One region of the Brachybacterium sp. AOP3-A1-3 genome, then DNA from elsewhere that is predicted to be linked to it. Evidence: predicted binding sites of a transcription regulator. Region 1 holds the regulator's gene; each other region holds the start of a gene.
The links. The regulator HrcA, encoded in region 1, represses chaperone genes, less so after heat shock. The targets are predictions, from matches to a motif close to TTNGCACTCGNNNNNNNCGAGTGCNAA.
Positions count from the first base shown of each region.

Region 2: a site for HrcA is predicted at 4,393-4,419, ahead of groES (co-chaperone GroES). Genes of this name have one in related genera too.
Region 3: a site for HrcA is predicted at 2,494-2,520, ahead of groL (chaperonin GroEL). Genes of this name have one in related genera too.

Region 1 covers NZ_JBQSXM010000002.1:340,851-347,626, forward strand. The annotation lists gene hemW (radical SAM family heme chaperone HemW) at 1-719, shown strand, start outside; gene ACT3T5_RS04280 (DUF4870 domain-containing protein) at 829-1,689, opposite strand; gene ACT3T5_RS04285 (DUF3097 domain-containing protein) at 1,852-2,748, opposite strand; gene hrcA (heat-inducible transcriptional repressor HrcA) at 2,892-3,902, shown strand; gene dnaJ (molecular chaperone DnaJ) at 4,029-5,162, shown strand; gene ACT3T5_RS04300 (16S rRNA (uracil(1498)-N(3))-methyltransferase) at 5,172-5,960, shown strand; gene ACT3T5_RS04305 (ABC transporter ATP-binding protein) at 6,442-6,776, shown strand, end outside.
Region 2 covers NZ_JBQSXM010000001.1:182,186-188,961, reverse strand. The annotation lists gene ACT3T5_RS00875 (molybdopterin molybdotransferase MoeA) at 1-800, shown strand, start outside; partial or broken gene moaC (cyclic pyranopterin monophosphate synthase MoaC) at 797-1,285, shown strand; gene ACT3T5_RS00865 (molybdenum cofactor biosynthesis protein MoaE) at 1,396-2,529, shown strand; gene ACT3T5_RS00860 (metallophosphoesterase family protein) at 2,578-3,474, shown strand; gene ACT3T5_RS00855 (hypothetical protein) at 3,622-3,792, opposite strand; gene groES (co-chaperone GroES) at 4,578-4,874, shown strand; gene groL (chaperonin GroEL) at 4,891-6,477, shown strand.
Region 3 covers NZ_JBQSXM010000001.1:295,214-301,989, forward strand. The annotation lists gene ACT3T5_RS01340 (DUF1990 family protein) at 1-474, shown strand, start outside; gene groL (chaperonin GroEL) at 661-2,307, opposite strand; gene ACT3T5_RS01350 (LytR C-terminal domain-containing protein) at 2,712-3,302, opposite strand; gene ACT3T5_RS01355 (DUF3263 domain-containing protein) at 3,386-3,814, opposite strand; gene ACT3T5_RS01360 (uracil-DNA glycosylase) at 3,892-4,569, shown strand; gene ACT3T5_RS01365 (hypothetical protein) at 4,566-5,237, shown strand; gene ACT3T5_RS01370 (hypothetical protein) at 5,242-5,673, opposite strand; gene ACT3T5_RS01375 (hypothetical protein) at 5,670-5,858, opposite strand; gene ACT3T5_RS01380 (hypothetical protein) at 5,915-6,547, opposite strand.

The DNA of each region.
Region 1 (6,776 bases):
CCCACGATCCCGAGCGGGTCCCCCAGGCCGTGGCCTGGGCCCGCGAGGCGGGACTGTCGGTCAGCCTGGATCTCATCTACGGCACGCCGGGGGAGACGCTCGCCGATGTCGAGACCTCCGTGAAGGCCGCGCTGGCCTGCGGCGTGGACCACATGTCCGCGTACTCGCTGATCATCGAGGGCAACACCGCGATGGCGCGTCAGCTGCGGCGCGGAGAGCTCGAAGCGCCGGATCCGGACGATATGGCCGACAAGTACGAGCTGGTCGACGACCTCGCGTCGGCCGACGGGCTCTCCTGGTACGAGGTCTCCAACTGGGCCCGCACCGAGGAGCAGCGGTCCCGCCACAACCTCGCCTACTGGCGCGGCCGGGACTGGTGGGGGATCGGCCCCGGCGCGCATCGCCATCGCGACGGGCTGCGCGCCTGGAACCTGAAGCATCCCAGCCGCTATGCGGCGGCGATGACCGACGGCTCCCTCCCGGTCGCGGATTCCGAAGTCCTCTCCGACGAGGACCGTCTGCTCGAGCGGATCATGCTCGAGCTGCGGATCGTGGACGGCCTGTCCGTGGACGAGGTCCCCGAGGAGACCCGTCCCCAGCTGGCAGTGCACCGCGACCGCGGCCACCTCGACGCCGACGCCCTCGCCGCCGGCCGCGCCGTGCTCACCCGCCAGGGTCGCCTGCTGGCCGACGCCGTCATCCGGGACCTCGTGCCCTGAGCCGTCCCTGGCGAGCTGACCGAGCTCCGGACGCGGACGAGGGCCCGACGATCGATGGATCGTCGGGCCCTCGTCGGTGCTTCGGGTGCAGGTCAGACCGGCCGGCTGGTCACTTCACCAGGCGGAGGTTGAACGGGTAGCTCCACCACTGACCCTGGTTCGCCTTGACGGCGCCGAGGATCGAGAAGATCAACTGGACCAGTGCCGGAACGGGCACGAGGGCCAGCAGAGGCGAACCGATCCCGAGAGTGACGATCGCGAAGATGCCCAGCACGATGCTGAGCACGACCTGCGCGATCAGCACGGTGATCGCCCCGTTGAGGGCCTCCGCCGCATGGAAGCGGACGAAGCGGCTGCGGTCCTTGTAGACCAGGAAGATGATCAGCGGCCCGACCCAGCCGAGGAAGCCCCAGCTGACCACGTGGCCGAGCGTGACGGCGAGCTGGGAGAACATCGCCCACATGCGGGTGTCGGAGTCGTTGAGGCCCGGGCCCGAGAGCTGCCCCTCGTAGACGCCCTTCGTGCCGGGCGGCGGCACATCGGTGCTCTGCGGGCCGGCCTGCGGGGCCTGCTGCTGACCGTACGCACCCTGCTGAGCGTATCCACCGTGCTGGCCCGGGCCGGCCCCGGCGGCTGACGTGGCGTAGGGATCCTGGGCGCTGCCGCCGTCGGCGGACGGGGCGGGCGCGCCGTAGGGCGAGGCGGCGGAGGGCTCCGCAGCGGACCACTGCGGTCCTGCTGAGCCGGGGCCGTACGGACCCGGAGCGGCCGAGGCCGCCGAGCCGGCAGAGGGGGCGGACGCACCTGCGGGCTGGGCGCTCGCGGCAAAGGGGTCGTGCGGGTGCAGGGCCGGGTCGGAGGTGGGGCTCGCCTGGTCCTCGGAGTACGGGGCGGAGGCGGCCGGCTGCTCGGGAACGTCGGCGCTGGGCTCGTTGCCGAACGGATCGTGCGGGTGCGGAGTCTGGCTCATGATTCCTTCTTCGACGGGGCCGGCCTCGGGGGTCGACCGCTGGCTGATGCAGACAGCCTAACGAGCCGATCACGAGGGATCACGGGAGTGGACCACCGGATCACCTGGGGGTTTTCCCCCGGGTGCGGTGCGTCGGATCGGTGCAGACCGGGTCTGGCAGGATCAGGCAGGGTCCACGGTCACGAAGTCGATGAGCTCCTCGATCCGGCCGGACAGCGACGGTTCGACGTCGGCATAGGAGCGCACCGTGGACAGGATCCGCTTCCAGCCCAGCCCGATGTCGGACTTGTCCGCATGAGGCCAGCCGAGCGCGGCGAGCGAGCCGACCTTGATGTCGGTCCCCTTGGGGATGTGCGGCCATTCCCGCAGCCCCACGCGCGCGGGGCGCACTGCCTGCCAGACATCGACATAGGGGTGGCCGAGCACCGCGACATTGCCTCGAGCGCCGCCCAGCTTCATGACCTCGGCGGCGATGCGGGACTCCTTAGAGCCCGGGACCAGGTGGTCCACGAGGATCCCGAGTCGACGCCCGGCCGACGGGCCGAACTCCTGGACCCGCTCGACGAGGTTGTCCGCACCCTCCAGCTGCTCGACGACGATGCCCTCGATGCGCAGGTCATGGCCCCAGACCTTCTGGATGAGCTCTGCGTCATGGGTGCCCTCGACCCAGATCCGTGAGGCGCGGGCGGTGCGTGCGGTGGCGCCTTCGACGTACACCGATCCGCTCGCGGAGCGCTTGCGCACCGGCGCCTGCGCACGGGGCGCGGCGCGGGTGAGGACGACGGGCTCGCCGTCGATCATGAAACCGGGTCCGAGGGGGAAGGTGCGTCGGGCCCTCCGGCCGTCCTCGAGCTCGACGATCATCTCGCCGGCGATCTTCTCGACCCGGGTGATGGCGCCGGTGAACCCGGTCGAGGCCTCCTCGACGACGAGATCGCGCTGCGCGGGGACCTCGCGGGCCACCGGGCGGCGACGGTGATGGGCAGGGGGACCGGAGGACAGCACGTCGTGGCCGTACCGGTCGGGGAAGTGATCGGATGCTGCAGGCACGCGCGACACCTTACCCTCGTGGCGAACACCTCTCCGCGAGCATCGCCGGGGACGCGTACGATTGGCACTCGGCGCGGGCAAGTGCCAGCGGTCCCGGTGGCTGCGGTCAGCCCCGTCGGACGAGACCCGAATCATCGACGGAACGCAGGGAGGTGAGGGACACGGACGCCCGGAAGCTGCAGATCCTCGGCGCGATCGTCGAGGACTACGTCTCCACCCATGAGCCCGTCGGCTCCAAGTCGCTGCTGGACCGCCATGAGCTCGGCGTCTCCGCGGCGACGGTGCGCAACGACATGTCCTCGCTCGAGGAGGAGGGGCTGATCCATCAGCCCCACACCTCGGCCGGCCGGATCCCGACCGACAAGGGGTATCGCGCCTTCGTGGACCATGTCGCGACCGTCAAGCCGCTGTCGGCCCCCGAGCGCCGGGCCATCCGGACGCTGCTGGAGGACGCCGGCGACGTCGAGGAGCTGCTGGGCCGGACCGTGCGTCTGATGGCGCAGCTGACCCAGCAGGTCGCCATGGTGCAGTACCCGGCGCGGCGCCAGGCCCGCATCCGTCACGTCGAGCTGGTCAAGGTCGCCGACTCCCTGCTCCTGGTCGTGCTCATCACCGAATCCGGCCGGGTCGACCAGCGCACGGTCCCGGTGCTCTCACCCCGACCCACCGAGTTCTACGCCGAGCTGCGCGATCAGCTCAACCGGGCCGTCTCCGGGCGTGAGGTCACCGACCTGCAGCGCCCGCTGACGGATCTCTGCGAGACCCTGCCGCTCGTCGACCGGGCGGCTGCCACCGAGGTGGCGGAGGCGCTCGCAGCCCTGGCCGCGACCCGCGCGGAGGACCGGATCATGCTGGCCGGAACCTCCAACATCGCCCGTTCGGCCCAGGACTTCGCCCGGGACGTGGAGCCGTTGCTCGACGTCCTGGAGGAGCAGCTGGTGCTGATGCGTCTGTTCACCGAGATGCATGCCTCACCCGGTGCGGTCGAGGTGCGCATCGGATCGGAGCTGCGCGATCAGGCGCTGCACCAGGCGGCGCTCGTGGGCGCCGGCTACGGGGCAGGATCGCACCTCGCGATCCTCGGGCCCAGCCGCATGGACTACGTCGCCGGCATCTCGACCGTGCAGGCCATCGCCCGGTACGTGTCGCGCTATCTCGAATGACCCGGTGGCGCGCACGCATGGCGCCCCGGCTCCCCGCAGGACCCCACAGCATCCATCACTGACCGTGCCCGTCCGCCGCCTGCCGCGGCCCCGGGCGCCCCGACTCCCCGGTAAGGATCCTTCACCGTGAACGACGACTACTACGAGCTCCTCGGCGTCTCCCGCGACGCCTCGACCGAGGAGATCAAGAAGGCGTACCGGAAGCTCGCCCGGACCCTCCACCCGGACGTCAACCCCGACCCCGAGGCCTCCGAGCGCTTCAAGAAGGTCTCCCAGGCCTACGAGACCCTGTCCAACGCGGACAAGCGCCGCCAGTACGACATGGGCGGCGGCCCCGGCATGGGCGGTGGCGGCGGATTCGGCGGCTTCGGAGGCGGAGCCGGATTCGACGTCAACGACATCTTCGACATGTTCGCCGGGGCGACCGGCATGCGGGGTCGCAACCAGGGCCCCGTGCCCCGCCAGCGCCGTGGCGGAGATGTGCTGCGCCGGGTGAAGATCGACCTGCGCGACGTGGTCTTCGGCACCGAGAAGGAGGTCTCCTTCCGCACCGCGGTGCTCTGCGAGCACTGCCACGGTGCCTGCGCCGAGCCCGGCACCAGCCCCACCCGATGCACGGCCTGCAACGGCAGCGGCCACGTCCAGCGCGTCGCCCAGTCACTCCTGGGCCAGATGGTGACCATGGCGCCATGCCCCACCTGCGAGGGCCACGGCGACGTCATCGAGACCCCCTGCACCGGCTGCTCCGGCCACGGCCGCACACCGTCCGAACGCTCCGTCACCGTGCGCATCCCCTCCGGCGTCGAGAACGGCACCCGGATCCAGCTGCGCGGCGAGGGCGAGACCGGTGAGGCCGGCGGCCCCTCCGGTGACCTCTTCGTGGAGCTCGCCGTCGCCGAGCACGAGATGTTCGTGCGTGACGGGGAGGACCTGGTGATCACCATGGCCGTGCCGATGACCTCGGCGGCGCTCGGCGCGACCATCCCGCTGGAGACCTTCGACGGCACCCAGGAGATCGATGTGAAGCCCGGCGCTCAGCCCGGGGACGAGATCACCCTCAAGGGCCTCGGCGTCACCCCGCTGCGCCGCGAGCGCCGCGGCGACGTGCGCGTCGTGCTCGATGTCGCCGTGCCCACGACGCTCAGCGACGAGGAGCGTGAGCTGCTCCAGCAGTTCGCGGACCTGCGCGGCGACGAGACCACACGGCGCAAGGGCCACGGTCCCTTCGCCAAGCTCCGCGACCGCCTGCGCGACCTCTGAGGCGCTGATATGCCCACCACCCCGCCCGGGTTCCTGATCCTCGACGCCGCTCTCGAGACGGCGCGCGAGGGCGACACGCTGACCCTGGGTGGGGACGAGGGCAAGCACGCCGCCAAGGTGGCCCGGATCGGGGTGGGGGAGCAGATCCTGCTCACCGACGGTCCGGGTCGCCAGGTGCTCGCCGAGGTGACCGTGGCCCGCAAGGAGGCCCTCGACCTGCGTCTGCTCGAGGAGCCGTCGCCTGCTGTCCAGCGCCTGCCGAGGCTGGCGCTCGTGCAGGCGCTCGCGACGGGCGGTCGCGACGAGCAGGCCGTCGAATCCGCCACCGAGCTCGGGGTGGACCGGGTGGTGCCGTGGATCGCCCGGCGTTCCGTCTCGGTGTGGCGGGGCGACAAGCTCGTCAAGGGGCGTGCCCGCTGGACCGGCACGGTACGGGCCGCTGTGAAGCAGTGCCGTCGGCCCGGGATCCCCGCGGTCGACGCCCCTGTCACGACCCGCGAGCTCGTCGCCGATCTGCGTGAGCGCTCCGCCGCCGGCACCCTCGTGCTGGTCCTCCACGAGCAGGAGTCCGTGGGTCTCATGGAGCTCACCGACGAGCTGCGGGCCGCGAGCGAGCACGGGGTCGAGGAGATCGTCGTGATCGTGGGCCCCGAAGGCGGCATCGCCCCCGAGGAGCTCGACGCGCTGCGCGAGGCCGGAGCCCGTTCGGTGCTGCTGGGCCCTGAGGTGCTGCGCTCCTCGACCGCCGGGCCCGCCGCTCTCGCGGTGCTCAGCGGCCTCCTCGGCCGCTGGGGCTGACCAAACCCCCGCAGCGCCTGTCGCCGAAGTCGCCGCCGGAGCCACCGCAGCGCCTGTCGCCGAAGTCGCCGTCGACGCGGCCGCCGCCACCGCCGAGGCACCGACGCAGAGGCACCCACCGTCGGAGACATGCCGCTGACCGTCGGCGACACGCTGCTCACCGTTACCGAGACCCTCGATTCGTGTCCGGAGCGGCACGTTCCTGAGGAGTCGGCGACGTGCATGGCCGTGTCGCGGTGGGGTGCGACATCGCGGTGGGTGGCGACGTCGAGATAGGGGGCAACATCGAGGTGGGGCGCGACATCGCGGTGGGTTGCGATGTCGAGGTAGGGCGCGACAGTGCGATGGATTGCGGAGTCGCGGTGTGTGACCGGCATGTGCCCTGTGACGTGCGCCACCGGTGTGTAGGGTGGTTCCCCATGTGCCCTCTCGAACCGCTCCGTGCCCGATCCTCGGCAGCGAACGCGACGGACTCACGACGATGATCCCCGCCGAGAACCTGGTCAAGGAGTTCAGCAGGCCTCGCCGGGTCGAGGGCCGGTGGGCCGGTCTGCGGTCCTTCGTCAGCACCGAGAAGATCACCACGCGGGCGGTCGACGACATCTCGCTGCGCATCGATGACGGGGAGATCGTCGGGTATCTCGGCCCCAACGGCGCCGGGAAGTCCACCACCATCAAGATGCTCACCGGCATCCTCGTGCCCACGTCCGGGCACATCGAGGTCGAGGGGATCGTGCCCTGGAAGGACCGGCGCACCAACGCCCGCACCATCGGCGCCGTGTTCGGCCAGCGCACCCAGCTGTGGACCGACCTCCC
Region 2 (6,776 bases), on a different contig from region 1:
ACACCCTGCGTGGTGACACCGTGCTGCGCGCCGGCCAGGTGCTGACGCCCGCCCGGATCGCCCACCTCGCCGCCTGCGGGCTCGGCGACGTGGAGGTCGAGGCCCGGCTGCGGCTGATCGTGCTGTCCACCGGCAGCGAGGTCGCCGGACCGGACTCCGCTCCCGTCGCCGGCGGGGTGTTCGACGCGAACGGTCCGGGGGTGGCCGCCGCCCTCCGCGCGGCCGGGGCCGACGTGGTCGCGCGCGCCGCGGTGCCCGATGACGCCGCGGCGCTGGTGGACCAGCTGCGGGGACTCGTCGCCGAGCACGACGCGGACCTGGTGGTGACCAGCGGGGGAGTGAGCGCGGGGGCCTTCGAGGTGGTGCGCGATGCCGCCGCCGGAGCAGGCGTGACGATGGCCTTCCCGACGGTCGCGCTGCAGCCGGGCGGGCCGCAGGGCATCGGCACCCTCGACCTGCCTGACCGTCGGGTGCCCTGGCTCGCCTTCCCCGGCAACCCCGTCTCCGCCCTGATCAGCTGCGAGCTCATCGCCCGCCCGGCGCTCGGGGCACCGCCCCGCACCCGCCTGCGCCTGCCCGTGCAGCTCGAGGCGGACGAGCCCTCGCCGCCCGCCCTCGAGCAGTACCGTCGGGCGCGGCTCCTGCCCTCGGGCAGGGTGCGCCTCATCGGGGGCGCGTCCTCCCACCTGATCGGGAGCTTCGCCGCCGCCGACGCCCTGGTGGTCGTCCCCGCCGGCACCGACATCGTGCGCGACGGCGACACCCTGGAGACCCTGCTGATCCCTGGAGGAGAGTCATGAGCGACGCTGCCAGCATCCCCGTCGGCCTGTCCCACGTGCGGGCCGATGGCTCCGCCCACATGGTCGACGTGACCGACAAGGCCGTCACCTCCCGTGAGGCGACGGCGCGGGGCGTGCTGCGCACCCGCGCCGATGTCGTCGACCGCATCGCCCGCGGCGACCTGCCCAAGGGGGAGGCCCTCGCGACCGCCCGCATCGCCGGGATCATGGGCGCCAAGCGCACCAGCGATCTTGTGCCGATGTGCCATCCGCTGCCGCTGAGCGGGGTCGAGCTCGACCTCGCACCGCAGGGGGACCGGGTGGAGATCACGGCGCGCGTGCGCACCCGGGGCGTCACCGGCGTCGAGATGGAGGCCCTCACCGCGGTCACCGTCGCCGCGCTGACCCTGTTCGACATGATCAAGGCCGTGGATCACCTGGCCGTGATCGAGGGCGTGCAGGTGCTCGCGAAGTCCGGGGGCAAGAGCGGGGACTGGACCCGTGAGAGCGAGACCGCCGGTTCGACGCGCATCGCAGCGGACGCGGAGCCCGCAGCGCAGCAGTCGACAGCACAGGAGTCGACACCACAGGAGTCGACAGCACAGGAGCCCACAGCATGAGGACGATCCCGGCACAGCGCGATGACTCCGACTGCGCGGCGACCGACGACCCGTCGGCCCCTCCCTCCCTGCGTGGCACGGCCCGCGTGCTCATCGCCTCGACGCGCGCGGCCGACGGCACCTACGAGGACCGCACCGGTCCGCTGCTCGTGAAGTGGCTGCGCGGGCGCGGCCTGGACGAGGTCGACAAGCGCGTGGTCGCCGACGGACCCGACGTGGGCGCGGCGCTGCGCGAGGCGATCGAGGCGGGGATCGACATCGTCATCACCTCCGGCGGGACCGGCGTCAGCCCTACTGATGTCACCCCCGAGCAGACCGCCCCGGTGCTGACCCGCGAGATGCCCGGCGTGCTCGAGGCCGTGCGCCGACGGGGCGCCGAGAAGACCGCCACCTCGCTGCTCAGCCGCGGCCTGGCCGGGATGGCCGGGGACAGCTTCGTGGTGAACCTGCCCGGGTCCCGCGGCGGGGTGAAGGACGGGATCGTCGTGCTGGATCCGATCCTCGACCACCTCCTGGACCAGCGCGACGGGGGCGGGCATCCGGAGCAGGAACAGGCTGGGCACGGGCACGGGCACCAGCAGGAGAAGCTGGCTGCCCAGGGGCCTGCGTCCGCGCAGACCGCCGATCCCCGCCGCGGCGCGACGCCCTTCGGGGGGCCGCTCGAGGAGCTGCGGATCCCCGGGGGCCCCGAGATGGGACCGGCGCACGAGCGCGTCATGGTCGCCTCCGTGGGCGAGGACGCGATCTCCGTGGCCGCCCTGATCGAGACGGTGGACGACTCCCGCTGCGGCGCCGTCGTCACCTTCGACGGCGTGGTGCGCGACCACGACGGCGGCCGTGGGGTCGAGCGCCTGGAGTACACGGCGCACCCCGGCGCGGCCGACGTGATGGCCGAGGTGGCGCGCGAGATCGCCGAGCGCTACCCGGACACGCTGGTCGCCGTCGCGCACCGCTACGGACCGCTGGAGATCGGCGAGAGCGCCCTGGCGTGCGCCGTCGCGGCCCCGCACCGCAAGCAGGCCTTCGCGGCCTGCGACGACCTGGTGGACACCGTCAAGCAGCGTCTGCCGATCTGGAAGCACCAGCATTTCGCGGACGGCGAGGACGAATGGGTGGGAGCGCTGGGCTGATCGGGTGCTGGACACCCTCCCGTCACCTGCGATGGCTACGGTGAGCTCATGCGCATCCTCCACCTCAGCGACACCCACCTCTACGGCGATCCCACCGCCCGCCACTACGACCGCATCGACACCACGGCGGCCCTGCGCGGGCTGCTCGCCCGCTTCGACGCGGTCACGGGCCTCGATGCGATCGTCCACACCGGCGACGCCTCCGAGGACGGCACGGCGGAGAGCTACCGCCTGCTCCACGAGATCCTCGAACCCTTCGCGGCGCACAAGGGGGCGGCGCTCGCCGTGGTGATGGGCAACCACGATGTCTCCGCGACCTACGGGGAGACCATCGCGCTCGGTGACCGGGGCACCTCCGTGCAGGACAGGGTGGTCTCCGTGCCCGGCGGCGGCAGGATCGTGGTGCTCGACTCCAGCGTCCCCGGGGCGGGCTACGGGCACCTCGAGCCCGAGCAGCTGGCCTGGCTCGGGGAGGTGCTCGGGGAGCCGGCCGGTGGGGATCAGTCGAACGGCGGGACCGTGCTCGCGATCCATCATCCGCCGCTGGTCGGGGCGACGAAGCTGCTGCGCGGGCTAGACCTCGACGGGCTCGACGAGCTCGCCGAGGTGCTCAGGGGGTCGGACGTCCAGGTCGTGCTGTCCGGGCATTACCACCACGAGATGAGCGGCGCCATCGCCGGGATCCCCGTGCATGTGGTCCCGGGCATCACCAACGTGGTGGACCCCGTGACAGCGGGCGACCACGAGCAGTCCCGGGCCCAGTCCGGGGCGAGCCTCGTCGAAATCGGTGAGACTGGTGAGATCGGCCAGCTCGGCCAGGGAGCGCCCCGGGTGGTCACCTCCGTGTTCCCCAATCTCGGGGACGACCTGGGTGATCCAGAGACCCCCGTCTATGACTTCGGGCCGGAGCAGGTCGCCGCGATCGTCGAGGCCGCCGGGCGCTGAGACCGGGAGCTGGCGCCGGGAGTCGGCGCCAGAAGTTGGCACCCCAAGCTGGCGGCTCAGGCCGGCACCTGTCAGCGCTGCCGTCAGGGAACGAAGAAGCCCCTGCGGATCATCTCCGCAAGGGCTTCATGAGGACGTGCCGACGGCTCAGTAGCCGAAGCCGTAGGGACGCACGCCCTGGGTGCTGAGGGGAGTCGTGACGGTCGGGGTGACTCCGGCGTCGCTGCGGCGGCCGGTTCCGGACTCGACGATGTCCTGCGCGACGCGGGAATCGGAGCGGCGGCGGAGCGCGGCGGTGAGGGTGCGGAAGATAGCCATGAAGGAGGGCTCCTGTGGTTCGGAGGGGGAGAGGACCACGCCCTGGATCGCAGGTGCTGCAGTCGGTTCGATGACTCCATATCTATCACCGCCCGGACGCCCGGTCACGCCTTCGGTCGAGACTCATTGCCAGAGTCACAATAAAGGTGTGACCTGGTGCGCATCACGAGAATGTGGACGACTTGTGACGGTCCGTGCGGGTGGCTGGAGAGCTCACTGGAGGGCTCGAGGCGATCGGGATCCGGACCGGGTCGGGATCGGAAACCCGCGCGGTGTTCGCGTCGGGCGTACTGGCGGATCACGGCCTCCCGGCGGAGGTTCCCGGCACCCTCCTCGGCCACCCCTGGGCACCCCTGCCACCCCCCTCGATCGTCCGACCGGTTCGTCGGAGGAGGGCCGGGACGCACGGCCGCGGCCCCGGGACATCGTCCGGGCCAGCGGTTATCCCCGCGGCAACCGTGGGAGCGGTCGGACTGCGGCGGATACGAGAGCACCTGAGAGGGCGGTCGCTGGACGCGATCAGTGCCTGTCCGCCGGGCCCCCACGGCCTGTCCATCAGGTCCTCGCGAGCCGGTCGGACCGCGTGGACACGCCCCGGATCTAGCACTCGTCTTGCATGAGTGCCAACGCGGTCCTAAAGTGGGACCCGTTGGCAGTCGACGGCCGAGAGTGCCAGAAGCTGCCGCAGAGGGATCCTCCTCGGTCGGCACCGCGACGACGATCGGGACCGGGATCCCTGAACCCCAGAACTCACAGAGTCATCTCTTCATGAAGGAGTGAGCCGCATGTCGGTCTCCATCAAGCCCCTCGAGGATCGCGTCGTCGTCAAGCCGCTCGAAGCCGAGCAGACCACGGCCTCAGGTCTGGTCATCCCGGACACCGCGAAGGAGAAGCCCCAGGAGGGCGAGGTCGTCGCCGTCGGCGCCGGTCGTTTCGACGACAAGGGTCAGCGCGTGCCCATGGACGTCAAGGTCGGCGACAAGGTCGTCTTCTCCAAGTACGGCGGCACCGAGCTGAAGTACGGCACCGACGAGTTCCTCGTCCTCGGCGCTCGCGACATCCTCGCAATCATCGAAAACTGAGCGGACTGAATCTTTAATGGCTAAAGAGATCATCTACAACGAGGACGCACGACGCGCCCTCGAGCGTGGCGTGGACAAGCTCGCCAACACCGTCAAGGTGACGCTCGGCCCCAAGGGCCGCAACGTCGTCCTCGACAAGAAGTGGGGCGCTCCCACCATCACGAACGACGGCGTGACCATCGCCCGTGAGATCGAGCTCGAGGATCCCTACGAGAACCTCGGCGCTCAGCTCACCAAGGAGGTCGCGACCAAGACCAACGACGTGGCCGGCGACGGAACCACCACCGCCACCGTCCTCGCCCAGGCCATCGTGCACGAGGGCCTGCGCAACGTCACCTCGGGCGCCGCTCCGTCGGCCCTGAAGCGCGGCATCGAGAAGGCCGTGGACGCGCTCTCCGAGAAGCTCGGCGAGATCGCCACCCCGGTCGATGGCAAGGAGCAGATCGCGTCCGTCGCGTCCGTCTCCAGCCAGGACGCCGAGATCGGCCAGCTGCTGGCCGAGGCGTTCGACAAGGTCGGCAAGGACGGCGTCATCACGGTGGAGGAGTCCTCCACCACCGCGATGGAGCTGGACTTCACCGAGGGCATGCAGTTCGACAAGGGCTACATCTCCCCGCACTTCGTCACCGACGGAGAGCGCCAGGAGGTCGTCCTCGAGGACGCCCTCGTGCTGCTGCACCAGGGCAAGATCTCGGCCGTGGCCGACATCCTGCCGCTGCTGGAGAAGGTCGTCGAGGGCGGCAAGCCGCTCTTCGTCATCGCGGAGGACGTCGACGGCGAGGCTCTGTCCACGCTGGTCGTCAACAAGATCCGCGGCACCTTCAAGGGTGCGGCTGTCAAGGCTCCCGCGTTCGGCGATCGTCGCAAGGCGATGCTGCAGGACATCGCGGTGCTCACCGGTGCACAGGTCGTCACCTCGGATCTCGGTCTGGACCTCAAGACCGTCGACACCGACGTTCTCGGCCAGGCTGGCCGCGTCGTCATCACCAAGGACTCCACCACCATCGTGGGCGGCGCCGGCGATGACGAGGCAGTGTCCGACCGTGTCGCGCAGATCCGCGGCGAGATCGAGAACACCGACTCCGACTGGGACCGCGAGAAGCTCCAGGAGCGCCTCGCGAAGCTGGCCGGCGGCGTGTCCGTGATCAAGGTCGGGGCTCACACCGAGGTGGAGCTCAAGGAGAAGAAGATGCGCATCGAGGACGCGGTCTCCGCGACCCGCGCTGCCATCGAAGAGGGCATCGTGGCCGGTGGCGGCAGCGCCCTCGTCCAGGCCTCCTCCGTGCTCGAGGACAGCCTCGGCCTCGAGGGTGACGAGGCAGTCGGCGTCCGCGCCGTGGCCCGCGCCGTCGTCGAGCCGCTGCGCTGGATCTCCGAGAACGCGGGCCTCGAGGGCTACGTCGTCGTCGAGAAGGTCAAGGAGGCTCAGGTCGGACACGGCCTGAACGCCGCGACCGGCGAGTACGTCGACCTCGTCGCCGCAGGTATCATCGATCCGGTGAAGGTGACCCGCAGTGCCCTGCGCAACGCGGCCTCCATCGCCGGTCTGGTCCTCACGACCGAGACCCTCGTGATCGAGAAGCAGGAGGACGAGGAGGCGTGATCACGCCTCGAGCCGACCGCTAGGTCGCTCGCGTCCGTCCGACGGGCGGGCAGCACGGGGAGACCCGGGCTGCCCGCCCGTCGGCATTCCCGGGGGCCTTTCCTCGGGGCCTCGGGGCCCCTCGGGGTCCCTCGGACCTTCGGAGTCCTTCAGAGTCCTTCAGAGTCCTCCAAGAAATCTGCGCGAGGTGGCGGCACCTCCATGGCAACATCTCCGTGGCAACACGGCAAAGATGCTTGAACCTGCAGGTCACACAATGGTGACCTTTCTCAGGTGGTGCCATGCTGGCGTTGCACGAA
Region 3 (6,776 bases), on a different contig from region 1:
ACCGCGGCGGGCCAGATCGCATGGTCACCCCATCCGACCTGGGGCAGTGCCTTCACCGCGTCGAAGGTCATCGGTACCGGACAGAGCTGCTGGGATCGAGCCTCCCGCGACGTCCTTCAATGGGCCGTGAAGACCCGCAGCGGTTTCGCTCTCGCGCCGTCCACAGCGGCCCCCTTTCCGGGGCAGACGCTGACGATCATCGCGTCGCTGGGGCCGTTGCGCGTCCGTGAACCGGCGGTCGTCCTCGACGTGATCGGCGAGCAGAACCGAGTGGCGCTCTCCTACGCCACCCGTCGGGGCCACCCGGTGCGCGGGGAGGAGGCGTTCATCGTCCATCGCGATGAGCGAGGCACCGTCACGTTGACGCTGCGTTCAGTCACCGCGGCCGCCCCCGGATGGCGAGGTCTCCTGTTTCCCGCAGCGCTCGTCCTGCAGCGCCGGTACCGACGGCTCTACCTGCGCTCATTGCGCTGACCCAGACCTGGCCCCGACCCCGGCTCTGTCCGCGCCCTGACGACGCCGGTTCCCGGGAGTTCCCTGGGGCAGCACTGGGGCAGGCCCCGGGAAGCACCTGGGGACAGCAACGGGCCCCGACCCTCCGGAGAGGATCGGGGCCCGTGACGCTCAGGCGAGCGGAGGGTGATCAGCCGTGAGGCTGGATCACATCATGCCGCCCATACCGCCCATACCGCCCATGCCGCCCATGTCGTCGCCGCCACCGGCCGGGGCCTTGGGCTCCGGCTTGTCGGCCACGACGGCCTCGGTGGTCAGGAACAGGCCCGCGATGGACGCCGCGTTCTGCAGCGCGGAGCGGGTGACCTTGACGGGGTCGATGATGCCGGCGGCGAGCAGGTTCTCGTACTCGCCGGTGGCAGCGTTCAGGCCCTCGCCGACGGGAAGGTGGATGACCTTCTCCGCCACGACGCCACCCTCGAGACCGGCGTTGACCGCGATCTGCTTGAGCGGAGCCTGGATGGCGACCTTGACGATGTTCGCACCGGTCGCCTCGTCGCCGACGAGCGAGAGCTTGTCGAAGGTGTCCTTGCCGGCCTGCAGCAGCGCGACGCCGCCACCGGCGACGACGCCCTCGTCCACAGCGGCCTTGGCGTTGCGCACGGCATCCTCGATGCGGTGCTTGCGCTCCTTGAGCTCGACCTCGGTCGCCGCGCCGGCCTTGATGACGGCCACGCCGCCGGCCAGCTTCGCGAGACGCTCCTGGAGCTTCTCACGGTCGTAGTCCGAGTCCGAGTTCTCGATCTCGGCACGGATCTGGGACACACGACCGGCGATGCGCTCGGCGTCGCCGGTGCCCTCGACGATGGTGGTCTCGTCCTTGGTGACGACGATCTTGCGCGCCTGGCCGAGCTGCTCGAGACCAGCGGTCTCCAGCTTGAGGCCGACCTCCTCGGCGATGACCTGGCCACCGGTGAGGATGGCCATGTCCTCCAGCATCGCCTTGCGGCGGTCGCCGAAGCCCGGGGCCTTGACGGCCACGGACTTGAAGGAGCCCTTGAGCTTGTTGACGACGAGGACCGCGAGGGCCTCGCCCTCGATGTCCTCGGCGATGATCGCGAGGGGCTTGCCGGCCTGGATGACCTTCTCCAGCAGCGGCAGCAGGTCCTTGACCGAGGAGACCTTGGAGGACAGCAGGAGGATGTAGGGGTCCTCCAGCACAGTCTCCTGGCGCTCGGCGTCGGTCACGAAGTAGGGCGAGATGTAGCCCTTGTCGAACCGCATGCCCTCGGTCAGCTCCAGCTCGAGGCCCATGGTGTTGGACTCCTCGACCGTGATGACGCCTTCCTTGCCGACCTTGTCCAGCGCCTCGGCGATGAGCTCGCCGATGGCCGGGTCAGCAGCGGAGATGCCCGCGGTGTGAGCGATCTGGTCCTTCGTCTCGATCTCCTTGGCCTGCTTGAGCAGGGTCTCGGAGACCGCGGCGACGGCCTGGTCGATGCCGCGCTTGAGCGCGATCGGGTTGGCGCCGGCTGCGACGTTGCGCAGGCCTTCCTTGACGAGGGCCTGGGCGAGGACGGTGGCGGTGGTGGTGCCGTCGCCAGCGATGTCGTCCGTCTTCTTGGCGACCTCCTTGACGAGCTCGGCACCGATGCGCTCGTAGGGATCGTCGAGTTCGATCTCCTTGGCGATCGACACGCCGTCGTTGGTGATGGTGGGCGCGCCCCAGGACTTCTCGAGCACGACGTTGCGGCCCTTGGGACCGAGGGTGACCTTGACGGCGTCGGCGAGCTGGTTCATTCCGCGCTCGAGACCGCGCCGGGCCTCTTCGTCATAAGAGATGAGCTTGGCCATTATGGAATCTCTCCCGTGTGGTGTGGTGTCCACCCGACCCTGTGCCCGCGACGGACGAGACCCCGCACCGTGTTCATGTCCCACGGCGCAGAGCCCCTCACGGGGCCGGAATGTTCGTGGCCGGTCAGCAGTGTTCTGCTGTCCGATCAGGCCCACGACTCCCGAGCGCGACGACACCCTGAGGCGTTGTCACTCTCGATCATCGAGTGCCAGAACATCATAAGCACTCGGAGCCGGAGAGTGCTAACTCCAGAGGTCCGGATCCCACCTTTCCGCTCTGGGCCGACGGGCAGCGGCCGACATCGGGACGACGGCGGAGTCACGACGCAGGCGCAGCAGAACGCGCGCCGCCCGTCCCCGTCGGGGAGGGCGGCGCGCGTCAGCTGCTCTGCGTGCGGCGGCGATCAGCCCTCGTCGCCACCGCCATCGCCGTTGCCGGAGTCCGGGTCGGAGACGGCCACGTAGGTGATGCGGGCCTCGTACTCGTCGCTCTGTCGGGCCTCTCCGGCGTCGACCTCGTCCGCGAGGGCCTGGGCCGTCTCCGCGTCCGCCTCGTCGCGGTAGAAGACCACTGCCTCCTGCTGGACGTGATCCGCGGTGCCTACGTTCACCTTCTCCCACTTCGAGTCCTCGAGAGTGGACTGCCACCGGCCGGCCAGGCCGTTGATCCCCCCGGCGTTGACCACCTGGATCGGGATGGACTTGTCCGCCTCGGCGGCGGGCTCCTCCTCGGTGGTCTCCTCAGCAGGTGCATCGCTGGTCTCGCTCGCGGCTGGCGTCGTCGGATCCTGAGCACGCTCGTCACCGTCGCCACCTCGGCCTCCGATGAGGAAGAGCAGCACGATCAGCATCACGAGCGCGGCTCCGATGATGATGATGTAGAGCAGGTTCTGGCGCCAGAACGGCTCCTCGGCGCGATGCGCGCCGTGGAAGGACACGGAGTCGGCCTCGTCATCGAATCGGTCCGGCGGGAAGGGATACTGGGAATCAGCCACGGCCCCATTAAACCTGCTTCATGCGGTGAGGGTGTGGAGCACACGCCCCGTCGGCCGCTCCGTCGGGCGGCGAAGGCCGTTCCTCAGGCGACGCGACCGGAGTCGCGGGTCGGCGCGGAACCGTCCTCGGAGGTGCGTCGGCCGCGCAGCCGGTTGACCACGGACGGCGCCGCCCGGAGGGCCGCCGGATCATCGAGCAGCGAGTTCAGACGCACGTAATAGGCCACTTTGGAGATCCCGATCTCCTCGCGGATCGCACGCTCCTTGGCGCCGATGTACCGGAAGGTGCGGGACTCCAGCGCGAGGATCATCCGGTCGCGCTCGGCCAATCCGCCCTGCGGGCCCGGAAGTGACTGGTCGCTCACCTCGCCCGGCGCGTCACCGCGGCCGGCTCCGAGTTCGGAGCCGCCTGCGGGGCTCTCCCCCGGGCCGGACTCCTCCATCCCGCGTCCCACGTCACGCCCTGATCCGCGCACGGCGCGGTCGCGATCCGGGGCGGTATCTGGCGGCATAGCTCGAGGTTACGCGGCAGCGGGCCTCTCCCGAACCCGGCTCGCCGCACCACCCCGGCCGGTGGAAGACTGCTCACATGCCGACCCCGCTCACCGAGACCCTCAGCACCGACTGGGCCCGCGCCCTCTCCCCCGTCGAGGACCGCATCCATGCGCTGGGCGAGTTCCTGCGCGCCGAGGTCGACTCCGGCCGCGGATACCTCCCCGAGGGCGATGCGGTGCTGCGGGCCTTCACCCGGCCGATGTCGGAGGTGCGGGTGCTCATCGTGGGCCAGGACCCCTACCCGACCCCGGGCCATCCCCTCGGGCTCTCCTTCGCCGTGCACCGCGACGTGCGGCCGCTGCCCCGATCCCTCGCGAACATCTACACCGAGCTCGAGAGCGACCTCGGGATCCCGCGGGCCGTGCACGGCGACCTCACCGCCTGGCAGGACCAGGGCGTGCTGCTGCTGAACCGGGTCCTCACCGTCACCCCGGGGGCTCCTGCCTCGCACCGTCGACAGGGCTGGGAGCAGGTCACCGAGGCCGCCATCCAGGCTCTGGTCGCTCGCGGTGGGCCGCTCGTGGCGGTCCTGTGGGGGCGCGATGCACAGACCCTGATCCCGCTGCTCGGCGAGGTGCCCTACGTCGCGAGCCCGCATCCCAGCCCGTTGTCCGCGTCCCGCGGGTTCTTCGGATCTCGCCCGTTCTCCCAGGTCAACGAGCTGCTCGAGGCGCAGGGCGTTTCCCCGATCACCTGGCAGATCCCCGAGTGACGGCCGGATCCGGGGACACGACGCACATCGCGACGGCATCGGGACAGACCTCGGCCCCGGTGGGTCGACCGCCCACGGGCCGTCGGCCCCTGATCGCGGCATGGGTCTGCGCGGGAGTCCTGTGCCTCGTGCTGGTCCTCGTGATCGGCGGCGGGGTCACCTACCTCGTCGTCCAGCGCGATGCGCAGGAACAGATGGAGACCGTTCCGCTCGAGCTGGAGGGCATCAGCACGGTCGCCCCGGCGGGATGGACGGCAGGAGAGGACCCCCGGATCCCCACGACGAGGCTGCTCGCCGCCCTGGTGTCCCCGGATTCGCAGCAGAGCGTCACCATCGCCCGTGAGACGGACGATGTCCTCGAGCCCGACGATCTCTGCGCGCTCATGCTCGACCTCGCGGAGGCGAAGGGCCTGGCGACGGTGTCCGCCGAGGTCCTGGCCCCCGTCACGGTCGACGGCGTGGACGCGATCCACCAGCGGTGGGTCTCCTTCGCCGACGGGCAGTGGCACCAGGGCGACATGTACTGCATGGCGGAGGGCACGACCTCGCTCCTCGTCCTCGCCGAGAACTCCTCCGATGAGCAGGCCACCCAGAGCCCGGCCGCCGAGATCGTGCTCCAGAACTGGACCTGGCGCCCCGAGGCGGAGGCCACGGACCCTCAGGGGTGAGCGCTCACTCCGGCGAGGTCCACTTCCAGCTGTCGATGACCTTCTGCGCCTCGGAGATTCCGGCGGCTTCGGCCTCCGGGCCGCTCGTGCGACCCAGGACGACGACGATATGGAGATGCCGCGGCAAGCACCAGAGGTCCTCCACGACCGTCTCGCCGGATTCCGGATCCTCGCTGATGCTCTGGTAATGCAGGCTGACGCGGCCATCGACCTCGACCTCGGGCATCTCCTGATAGCGGAGGCGCTCCGCCTGGGACGCGCATTCCTCCTCGATGCCGTTCTCGACCACGTAGTCCATGACGGCCATCTTCGAGTTCTCCGCCGCATCGAGCGTGGTGAGCACGTACTCGAAGGATGAGATGTCCTCCCCCGGAGCCTGGGGCTTCCAGCTCTGCGGGTAGGAGAAGCTGTAGTCGTCGGTCTCGACCTGTGTCATCGGGCTCGGCGCCTCATAGGTCGCGTAGGCGGGGCCGCGGCCGGCTCCGCCCGGCGGCTCAGCACCAGGTAGCTGACCGTACCGACGGCCAACAGGGTCAGGAGCAGGGCGCTGATCAGGAGGGCGATGATCAGGAGGATCACCGGTCGGCGGCTGCGCGGTCCGGCCGGTGGCTGGTTCGTCATGGGGTCTCCGGACGGTGAAGGGGCCGACGGAAGGGCACGGGAGGATCGCACCGGGCTCAGGTTCCCTCCTCGAACGTCCACTGCCAGCTGTCCAGGACGTCCTTCGTATCCGGCATCGGGACGGGACGGGCATCGCCGCTGAACGTCTGGGCGACGAAGAGGACCACCCCGTCGGGCTTGGTGATGCACCAGGTATCCACCACGCTGGAGGTGAAGTCGCCCTCGAGAGCAGTGGTGACGGCCCGGTGGTGGAGCGCGTCGCGACCGTCGACCTCCCGGGTGCCGATCACCTCGTTCTGCTCGGTGCCCAGGCCTTGCTGGTCCGCGATGACTCCGACCTCGGCGCAGGCGTCCTCCGGCGTGATCGGCCCGGTCCGATCGAGCACGGTCACGTACTTCGTCTCGTCGGAGCTGCGCAGCTCGAGCACCTGGTCCGGATCGGGCAGCTCGGCGCCGGTCGTGGTCTCCGCCCAGTCGACGGGGTGCTCGAAGGTGTAGGTCGCCCCGTGGAAGGTGGTCGTCGCTTCGGCGGCGCGCTTCTCCAGCACGAGGTAGGTGATGCCGCCGGCCGTGGTGGCCAGCACCAGGAGCACCGCGGCGGTGAGGCAGCCGATGGCCACGAGCAACGGGATCCTGAGAGCCCGGGTGCTGCCGGCGCTCGTCGGTGCCTCCGTCTCCTGAGCGCCCATCGTGTCCTCGTTCCGTGCTCCGCTGTGCCGTGTGCTGCTGTGTCGTGCCACGGGGCGAGTTACGCCAGGCCGCAGATCGACCGCGGTCGACGCGGGAAGTCTACTGTCCGGCGCTGCGTGCGGCCGTCGGCCCGTCGTCGCGCGCCATGCCTCCGGGACGGGCCCCACGGCGCCTGCGGAAGCGCACTACTGTGGGGGCACGCCGAGCGACCGGCCCATCGTCACTGCT